DNA from 2 places in the Flavihumibacter rivuli genome. Region 1 is predicted to be linked to the other one. Evidence: riboswitches for the same ligand, from Rfam matches in the RefSeq annotation. Region 1 holds a riboswitch; the other holds the start of a gene.
What was found. A riboswitch is a leader RNA that binds a small molecule or an ion and turns the genes downstream of it on or off. The one in region 1 is predicted to bind S-adenosylmethionine.

Region 1 (4,430 bases):
TCGCTTTTGATATTAAATGCTTCGGTTAATATCAGGCTACCGTTGATGGATGGGTAGAAGTAAGAACGGTTTTGGGTGGGAAGGGTACTTGACCAATCGTTCCTGGCGGTCAGGTTAAGAAAGGCGAAATCCTTATAACCGATCTGGGCTGCCCCAAACAAACTGTATACCAGCAGCTTACTGTAATAGTTGGAAGAGATCAATGGATCCCTTGAATTGGCAAGGGAATACAATCCTGCTACAGCCAGCCTCGGCGCTTGCTGGATGTTTTCTTCATAGAACTTGGAACGGATGTTTCCGCCTGCCACCAAGTCAATGCTCAGGTCCTTGGGCAATGATTTTTTGTAATTAAGGGTGGCTTCTGTATTGGTTTCATTAACCGTATAGCCGTCTTCCTGGTAGGAACCAAATGGTGTACCATTGGTGCCATACGCCACTTTTAGTTTCCTGCGGTCATTGTAATAGTCGGTGCCGGTGAAGAAGTTCAATTGAAGGCCTTCAATGATCTTATAATTGAAGCCAGCCTTACCTATGAACCGGTTCCTTCTTTGCTCTACTGTGTTCTCATAGGCAATGAAGAAAGGGTTGCTGTAATAGCTGTTGTTCCAGTTGAAGGTGCTTCCGTCCGGATTCCGGTAGTTTTTGAGACGATTGATATCTACCTGCCTTCCAAACCAGGTGAATTGCAACATTGTACTGGTCGCCCTTCTGCCACCTGCACCGGGAAGGTTATCGGCCCTGTTCTGGTAGTAGTTGGCGTCGGCAATGAAACTGAGTTTGGGTGTTAAGCGTAAGGTGGTATTCAAGCTTACCGTATTGCGGCCCTGGCTGGAATTGGGCACCACGCCTTCCTGTTTGAAATTGTTAAAGGAGATTCGGTAATCCACTTTTTCTGTTGCATCGGCAATGGATATCCCGTTATTCAGGATGTAGCCATTGCGGAAAAAATCCTTTACATTATTCGGGTGGGGGACAAAGGGCACCGGCTCCCCGTTGGAATAGAACTGGGGAATCAGCCTGCCGTCCATTCTCGGCCCCCAGCTTTCGTCTACCCCATCGTTGATGCCGCCGCCTCTTCCATCGACATAGCTGAATTTGCCGTCAGATCCCTGGCCAAAGGTATTTTGGTAGGAGGGGAGTGTGAGCAATTGTTCAATTGAAAAGCCGGTATTGAAGGTTATGCCAATCCCTTTTTTTGATTTCCCTGATTTTGTCTTGATGAGGATGACACCCGCTGCTGCGCGTGAGCCATAAAGTGCAGCTGCATTAGGTCCTTTTAGCACGCTGATGCTTTCAATATCATCAGGGTTGATATCAGCGATGGCATTGGCGTAATCCCTGGAACCGCCTACGCCCAATTGCGAATTGTCAACCGGAACACCATTTAGGATGAATAATGGCTGGTTGTTGCCTGCGATGGAGGTCTCTCCCCTGATGATGATCCTGGATGATCCCATATCGCCCTGGCTATTGGTAATGCGTACGCCCGCTAATTTGCCTTCAAGGGCACTGACAATATTGGGTTCCCGCGCTTCAGCGAAATCTTTTGACTTGAGTTCCTGAACGGCATAGCCTACGGACTTTCTCTTCCGGGAAATGCCAAGTGCAGTTACGACCACTTCATTGAGAGAGCTTTCACCCCTTTCGAGGTCGACCAGGCTGTTCTCGTTCAGTGCACTTACAGGGATTTCTAAAGGCTTGAATCCGACATGCGTCAGTATCAATGTGTCATTGGGGTGGGCGCTGATCTCGAAGCCGCCGTTCCCTTGTGTTACGGAAGAGGATACGCCGTTCTTGGTGCGAATGGTTACACCGTTGAGTAATTGTTGGTTCTCTTTCGTTCTGACCGTGCCCTTGATGATCTTTTGTTGGGCATAGATGGATGCCGACAGTAGCAGGAATAGTAAACTGCCAGCCAGTTTTGTAGATATATGCATAATTACGGGTTTGTTTGCGTTTGGATAATAAGGGTCCCTTCCCATGCCCATCGGGAGTTGGGCATAGGCGTAGCAAGGGCCGTCCCTGAGTCCGCTAAGCGATCAGGGCAGGCGTGGAAACGAACTGTTTAGTGGGAGAAGTTCCTTACCTACAACAACAGCAGCAGGGAAGCTGTGATAGACAAATAGCGTTGGGGAAGCGGTTGTTTGAGAGGGTCTGTTCCATTTCTTTCATTTTAATGGTGATTAAACATGTAATCACTTATCAGCACCAGACAAGCTTAGTTCTGCACTAAGTATAAGATACCTGGCCTATCTCTCCCCACGGGGGATGGATTTGGCACCTTGTCTTTTTGCGAGACGGTTGCCAAGGCTTCATCGGGCCATGTCCCTCAGCCATTCTTGATAAGCAATGCAAGGCAAAATTAGGAGGCAAATATTATTCTACCAAAATAGTAGACTAATATTTTGCGGTAGATTTAGTAGGATTTTTGCAGTGAGGGGGTTTTGTGCGCCTGTGGGGGGAGACCTTTTTAACCTCTTAACCTCAGCGGGCGCGGTCGAAGAGGACCCCGATGTACAAAAGACGAAATGATTTATGCATCCAACAGCTAATCTCATCTTCCAACTACCCGTTGGTCATAAGACACAACGGGGGCGGGTATACGTAATCTGCGCTGTTGATGGTAGCGATGCAATTCTTTTAACCTCAGCGGGGTCTCTCGTAGAGGACCCCGATGTGCCTCCTACCGCTATTCATCAGGGTCCCCTTCGGGAGACCCTGCTGGGGAGAGGGTTTCCTTCTTCCAACTACCCGTTGGTCATAAGACACAACAGGGGCGGGTATACGTAATCTGCGCCGTTGATGGTAGCGATGCAATTCTTTTAACCTCAGCGGGGTCTCTCGTAGAGGACCCCGATGTACCTTCTACTGCTATTCATCAGGGTCCCCTTTGGGAGACCCTGCTGGGGAGAGGTGGGGGGAGACCCTGCTGAGGAGAGGTTTTCCTTCTTCCAACTACCCGTTGGTCATAAGACACAACGGGGGCGGGTATACGTAATCTGCGCCGTTGATGGTAGCGATGCAATTCTTTTAACCTCAGCGGGGTCTCTCGTAGAGGACCCCGATGTCCTCATCCTGTTATTCAGCAGGGTCCCCTTCGGGAGACCCTGCTGGGTAGACGGGAAGGAGACCCTGCTGGGTAGACGGGAAGGAGACCCTGCTGGGGTAAAGAAGATCACATTTCCACATCTTCCTCCCTCATCCCTCTCCCCAATCTACACAAACCAATAATTCCTTATATTAGGGAAAACCAAACTAACCAATATGAGATCCGCAAAACTGTTTATGCTCTTGCTGGGCATGTTGGGCTGTACCCTATTGTATGCCCAACGAACAGCCATCACAGGAAAGATCACCGACAAGACCGGTAATCCGCTCTCCGGTGCCTCCGTGAGGGTGAAAGCCACCAAGGCCGGTACCACTACCAACGAAGCCGGCCAGTTCTCCGTCCAGGCCGCTAAAGGCGATGTGCTCGAGATCACCATGGTAGGCTACCAGCCTGCCTCCGTTACCGTTGGGGAAAGCACCGATATCAGCGTCACCATGGAATCTGCCGTGACCGACCTCAGCGGGGTGGTATTGGTGGGTACGCGTCGAGCCGGCCGCGTGAAGATCGAGACCCCTGTGCCGGTGGATGTGGTGAATGTTGGACAGGTAGCCCTGCCGACTGCCAGGATGGACCTGACCTCTATCATCAACTATTCTGCTCCTTCCTTCAACTATAACAAACAAAGTGGTAGCGATGGTGCCGACCATATCGACCTGGCTACCCTGCGCGGTCTGGGTCCCGACCAAACCCTGGTGCTGGTGAATGGCAAGCGCCGCCACCAGACCTCCTTTGTTGCAGTATTCGGTACCCGTGGTCGTGGTGCTTCCGGAACCGACCTCAGTGCCCTTCCAGTTGGCGCCATTGAGAAGGTGGAGATCCTGCGCGATGGTGCTTCTGCCCAGTACGGTTCAGACGCGATCGCCGGGGTGATCAACCTGGTCCTGAAGAAGAGTGTGGGCAAGCTGGATGCGAATATCGGCTGGTCCGGCTACTATGATAAGGAGTTCAACCCTGCCTTCAAGCCCGAACTCGGCCAGTATGTATATGGCAACAAGGTTGACGGTAGTACTTTCAGTGCCAACCTGAATTATGGTGTGGGTATCGGTAAGAACGGTGGTTTCATCAATTTCACCGGTAACTATATCACCCAGGGCAAGACCTACCGCCAGGTACTGGAGACCGATGAGGCCAGCGACAAATGGCTGCCCACCAATATTTACCGTCGCGCCCATGGCGATGGCTCACTGGATGCAGGGGGTATTTTCATGAATATGGAACTGCCCTTCGCCAATAGCAAGACCACCTTCTATGCCTTTGGCGGGTACAATTCCAAGAAATCAGATGCCTATGCCTTCACCCGTAACTGGTCCGCCCGTCCCGA
Region 2 (4,430 bases), 450 kb from region 1:
TGTTGGAAGTCCAGTTTGTCCTCAAACATTTTGGTGAGGATGAAATTGGTTGAGCCATTGATGATGGCCTTGATGCCATGCAAGAGGTCATTATCGTAGTATTCTTCAAGGTTCCTGATCACGGGAATGGAGGCGCAGGCCGCTGCTTCATACAAAAAGCTTTGTTCGGTTTCCTGTTGCAGGGCAAGTAGTTCAGGCAGGTGCTCGGCAATCATTTTCTTGCTGGCGCTGACAACTGATTTTCCGTTGCGAAGGGCGGTAGTGGCGATCTCGAATGCGGCATCTGCTTCATTGATTACTTCAACGATCACATTGATGCTTTCGTCATTCAGCAATTCGTCCTTATCAGTAGTGAATAAGGCATCCGGTGCATTCCTTTTCTTGCCGGGATTCTTGATGCATATCTTTTTGATGGAGGCATTCAGCGAGGGTGTTTGTTGCAGGACCTTGTACAATCCTTCGCCTACTACGCCAAATCCGAATAATCCGATGGTTAATTGTTTGTGATGGCTCATTGTTGCTTTGTTGTGGTGGTTAAACGATCTTAAATGGTTACTGATGAGGAATGGGTTGCGGCCACAAGAGCTAGTGCGGTATCGATGTCGCTGATCAGGTCGCTGGCGTCTTCCAGACCAACACTGAGTCGGATCAGGCTGTCGGACACCCCGGCTGCTTTCCTTCTCCATTCATCGATGGATTTATGGGTCATGCTGGCCGGATGGCTTACCAGGCTTTTCACTCCGCCAAGACTTTCTGCCAGGTGGAAGAAACGGGTGGCAGTAACAAAGGCCGTCGCGGCTTCAATAGTATCTGTCTTCAATGAAAAGGAAACCACACCGCCAAAGTCTTCCTGCTGTGCCTTTGCGGTTGCATGATTCGGATGGCTGGATAAACCGGGGTAATAAACTTTGTCAACCAGCGGGTGTTGCGCAAGGAAACCGGCAATTGACGCTGCATTCCTGCAATGTTGTTTGATGCGGAGGTGTAAGGTCTCCAATCCCCTGATCAGCAGGAAGCTGTCGAAAGGGGAAAGGACTGCGCCACAGGCATTCTGGTAGAACTTGACCTGGCTGCCCAGTTCCTTTGTTTTGGTGACCACCAGTCCTGCTATCACATCCGAATGCCCGCCAATGTATTTGGTTCCGCTATGCACGACGATGTCCGCACCCAGGTCGAGCGGTTTTTGTAAGGCCGGGGAAGCAAAAGTATTGTCCACGCAAAGCAGGATGTTATTTTCCTTTGCCAGTGCGGCTATAGCCTTGATGTCGCTGATCTTCAGGGTGGGGTTGGTTGGGGTTTCCAGCCAAATAAGACGGGTGGAATCCTGTATTGCAGCTGCAATGGCATCGAGATCACTGGTATCCACATATGAAACACTGATCCCGAACTTTTTGTACACCTTGTCAAATAAGCGGAAAGCACCACCATAGATATCGTCAACCGCAATGATGTGATCACCGCTTTCCAATAGCTTGATCACTGCATCAATGGCTGCCAGCCCGCTGGAGAATGCCGCGCCGGTTGCGCCATTTTCCAGTTCGGCAACGATCTGTTCAAGGGTTGCCCTGGTGGGGTTGTTTGTCCTGCTGTAATCATACCCCTTGTTCACGCCTGGGGCTTCCTGCACAAAAGTGCTGGTCTGGTAAATGGGCACTGCAATGGCGCCGGTTTGTGCATCAACTGGGATGCTGTGTAAGAGTTGTGTTGTCGCTTGCATGTTAAACAGTTTTGTTCGTTGAAAAACAGGTTGTCAGCGACACCACTTACCAAGGATCAGGATCGGAAGGGCATAAAAAAAGCTCTTCCGATAAATCATCAGAAGAGCTCTATGAAAATTTTTGATATTCAGAAGCTATTCATCAGACTTATCTTCCCCTTTAGGGGATGGATTTGGCACCTTACTTCTTACCATGGTAAGAAACAGGTTGTCAAGGCGTCATCGGGCCATTTCCCTCAGCCTTTCTTGATAAGCGATGCGTTAAAGAACTGGTGCAAAGATAACAGCAGGGAATTAAATGAGCTAATTTTTTTTCCTAACTGTTGTTAGCCAAACCGCTATGGCTATTGTTCCCCGGCTTCTTTCTTGGCCTCGGCCTTCATTTTTTCGTTGGCATAGATCAGGAATTCTACCCTCCGGTTCTTGGCCATATTTTCTTCTGTATCATTGGGGTATTTGGGCAGGTTTTCCCCGTGTGCCACCAGCTTTAACCTTTCCGGGGCTACATTCTGCGTCTTCAACTGGTCTACCACGGCCTGGGCCCTTCTTGCCGATAATTTCATGTTATAGGCAGAGTCTCCTTTGGAGTCGGTATGGCCCTGCACTTCAATATTCGTGTCCGGGTATTTCACCAAAATAGTGGCCAGTTTGTTCAACTCGTCCTTGGCTTCTTTAGAGAGTGCTGATTTATCAAAGCCAAAAAGGATGGCGTTGTTGAATTCCACTTCTATCCCCTCTTCATGCCTTTCCACTTTTGCGCCGGGAATGGTTTGCTCAATCTCTTTTGCCTGTTGGTCCATCTTCTTGCCGATCAGGGTTCCGGCAGTTCCCCCAACGGCTGCACCAATCAGGGCGCCCAGGCCGGCTTTACCGAAAAGGGAACCAATAGCTAGACCGACTGCTGCACCGCCCGCGGTTCCTACTGCGGCTCCTTTCTGTGTTTTATTCATCGATTCACATCCGGCCAGTAACAATGCCGCTGCTGCCAATCCAAATACGGGTCTGCTGATACTTTTCATTTCTAAGGATTTATTGATTAATGGTAATAGAATTCAATAGACATTACAAAAATATTTAATTCAATAATGCCGTCAAAATCTACTATCCCGGCATCATTTTCAACCAAAGGCGGACGGGCTTGTTTTATCTTTGAACGGCAATTATGAAAAGAAGACCCAAAGATCAGGAACTAAGCGAAGAAAGCATCAATGTTTTTGGTGCGCGTGAACACAACCTGAAGAATATTGATATCCATATTCCCAAGAATAAATTAGTGGTATTTACGGGCGTAAGTGGCAGCGGTAAATCCTCCCTTGCTTTCGATACCATATATAACGAAGGCCAGCGTCGGTACATGGAGAGTTTTAGTGCCTATGCCCGGCAATTCATCGGTGATATGGAACGGCCTGATGTAGACAAGATCACCGGGCTGTCCCCTGTTATTTCCATTGAACAAAAGACGACAAATAAGAACCCCCGTTCAACTGTTGGTACCATTACCGAAGTATATGATTTCCTCCGGCTGCTTTTTGCAAGGGCAGGGGAAGCCTATAGCTACAATACCGGTAAGAAGATGACCAAGTTCAGTGAGGAAGAGATCGTAGAGAATATCTACCATAAATACAAAGGGAAAAAGATAAGTATCCTGGCCCCTTTGATAAGGGGACGTAAGGGCCATTACCGCGAATTGTTTGAAGATGTCCGCAAGAAAGGATACCTGAAGGTACGTGTGGATGGTGAGATCAAGGACCTGGTACCAAAGATGCAGGTGGACCGATACAAGATCCACGATATTGAAGTAGTGGTGGACAGGATGGCTGTTTCGGAAGACATGCGCCTCAGGTTAAGCCAGAGTGTGCAAAAGTCCCTGCAGGTAGGGAAGGACCTGATGTTCCTGCATCTACAGGATACGGATAAGGTGGTACAATACAGTAAGCAGTTGATGTGTGAGGATACGGGCATCAGTTATGAAGAGCCTTCGCCCAATAGCTTCTCCTTTAACTCTCCCTATGGTGCCTGCCCAACCTGTAAGGGCCTTGGCACAGTGTACCAGGTAAGCATGGAACAGGTGATACCTGATTGGTCGCTAAGTATCAAGGAAGGTGCCATTGCTCCTTTGGGTGAAGAAAGGGATGCATATGTGTTCCGGCAAGTGCAGCAGGTTGCCAAAAAGTATAAAATCGATTTGAAGAAGCCGGTCAAGGAATTGTCGACTGCTGCGTTGAATGTAATTCTCTATGGAAATGAAGCAGGCAATAACGAAGAGATCATCGATTTTGACGAGTTCGATTCCGGTGCAAGGGTATATGCGGAAGAATTTGAAGGAGTGATCCCCCAACTGAGAAGGTGGTTTGCCGGCAGCAGCACTTCCGAGGCCATACGCGAATGGGCGGAAGGCTTTATGGAATTGACCACCTGTTCCACCTGTAATGGGGCGAGGTTGAGAAAGGAGAGCTTGTGGTTCAGGATAGATGGGCGAAATATTTCTGAGTTGAGCGAGTTGAACCTCGATCAGTTGATGACCTGGTTCACTGGAATCGAAAAGCGGCTGTCCGATCGCCAGAATGTGATCAGTAAGGATATCCTGAAGGAGATAAGGGAACGCCTTCAATTCCTGCTGGATGTTGGCCTGACCTACCTTACGCTGAACCGTTCTTCCAAAACCCTGAGTGGTGGTGAATCCCAACGCATCAGGCTGGCTACCCAGATCGGT

Region 2: it holds a riboswitch for S-adenosylmethionine, as region 1 does, so the genes downstream of both, KJS94_RS00080 (trans-sulfuration enzyme family protein) here and KJS94_RS16370 (SusC/RagA family TonB-linked outer membrane protein) in region 1, are expected to answer to the same signal.

What each region holds. Positions count from the first base shown of each region.
Region 1 is NZ_CP092334.1:3,861,644-3,866,073, forward strand. It holds gene KJS94_RS16370 (SusC/RagA family TonB-linked outer membrane protein) at 1-1,937, opposite strand, end outside; SAM riboswitch class I at 2,247-2,349, opposite strand; gene KJS94_RS16375 (TonB-dependent receptor) at 3,265-4,430, shown strand, end outside.
Region 2 is NZ_CP092334.1:15,569-19,998, forward strand. It holds gene KJS94_RS00075 (homoserine dehydrogenase) at 1-515, opposite strand, end outside; gene KJS94_RS00080 (trans-sulfuration enzyme family protein) at 545-1,717, opposite strand; SAM riboswitch class I at 1,863-1,973, opposite strand; gene KJS94_RS00085 (YiaD family glycine zipper/OmpA-like lipoprotein) at 2,062-2,736, opposite strand; gene uvrA (excinuclease ABC subunit UvrA) at 2,880-4,430, shown strand, end outside.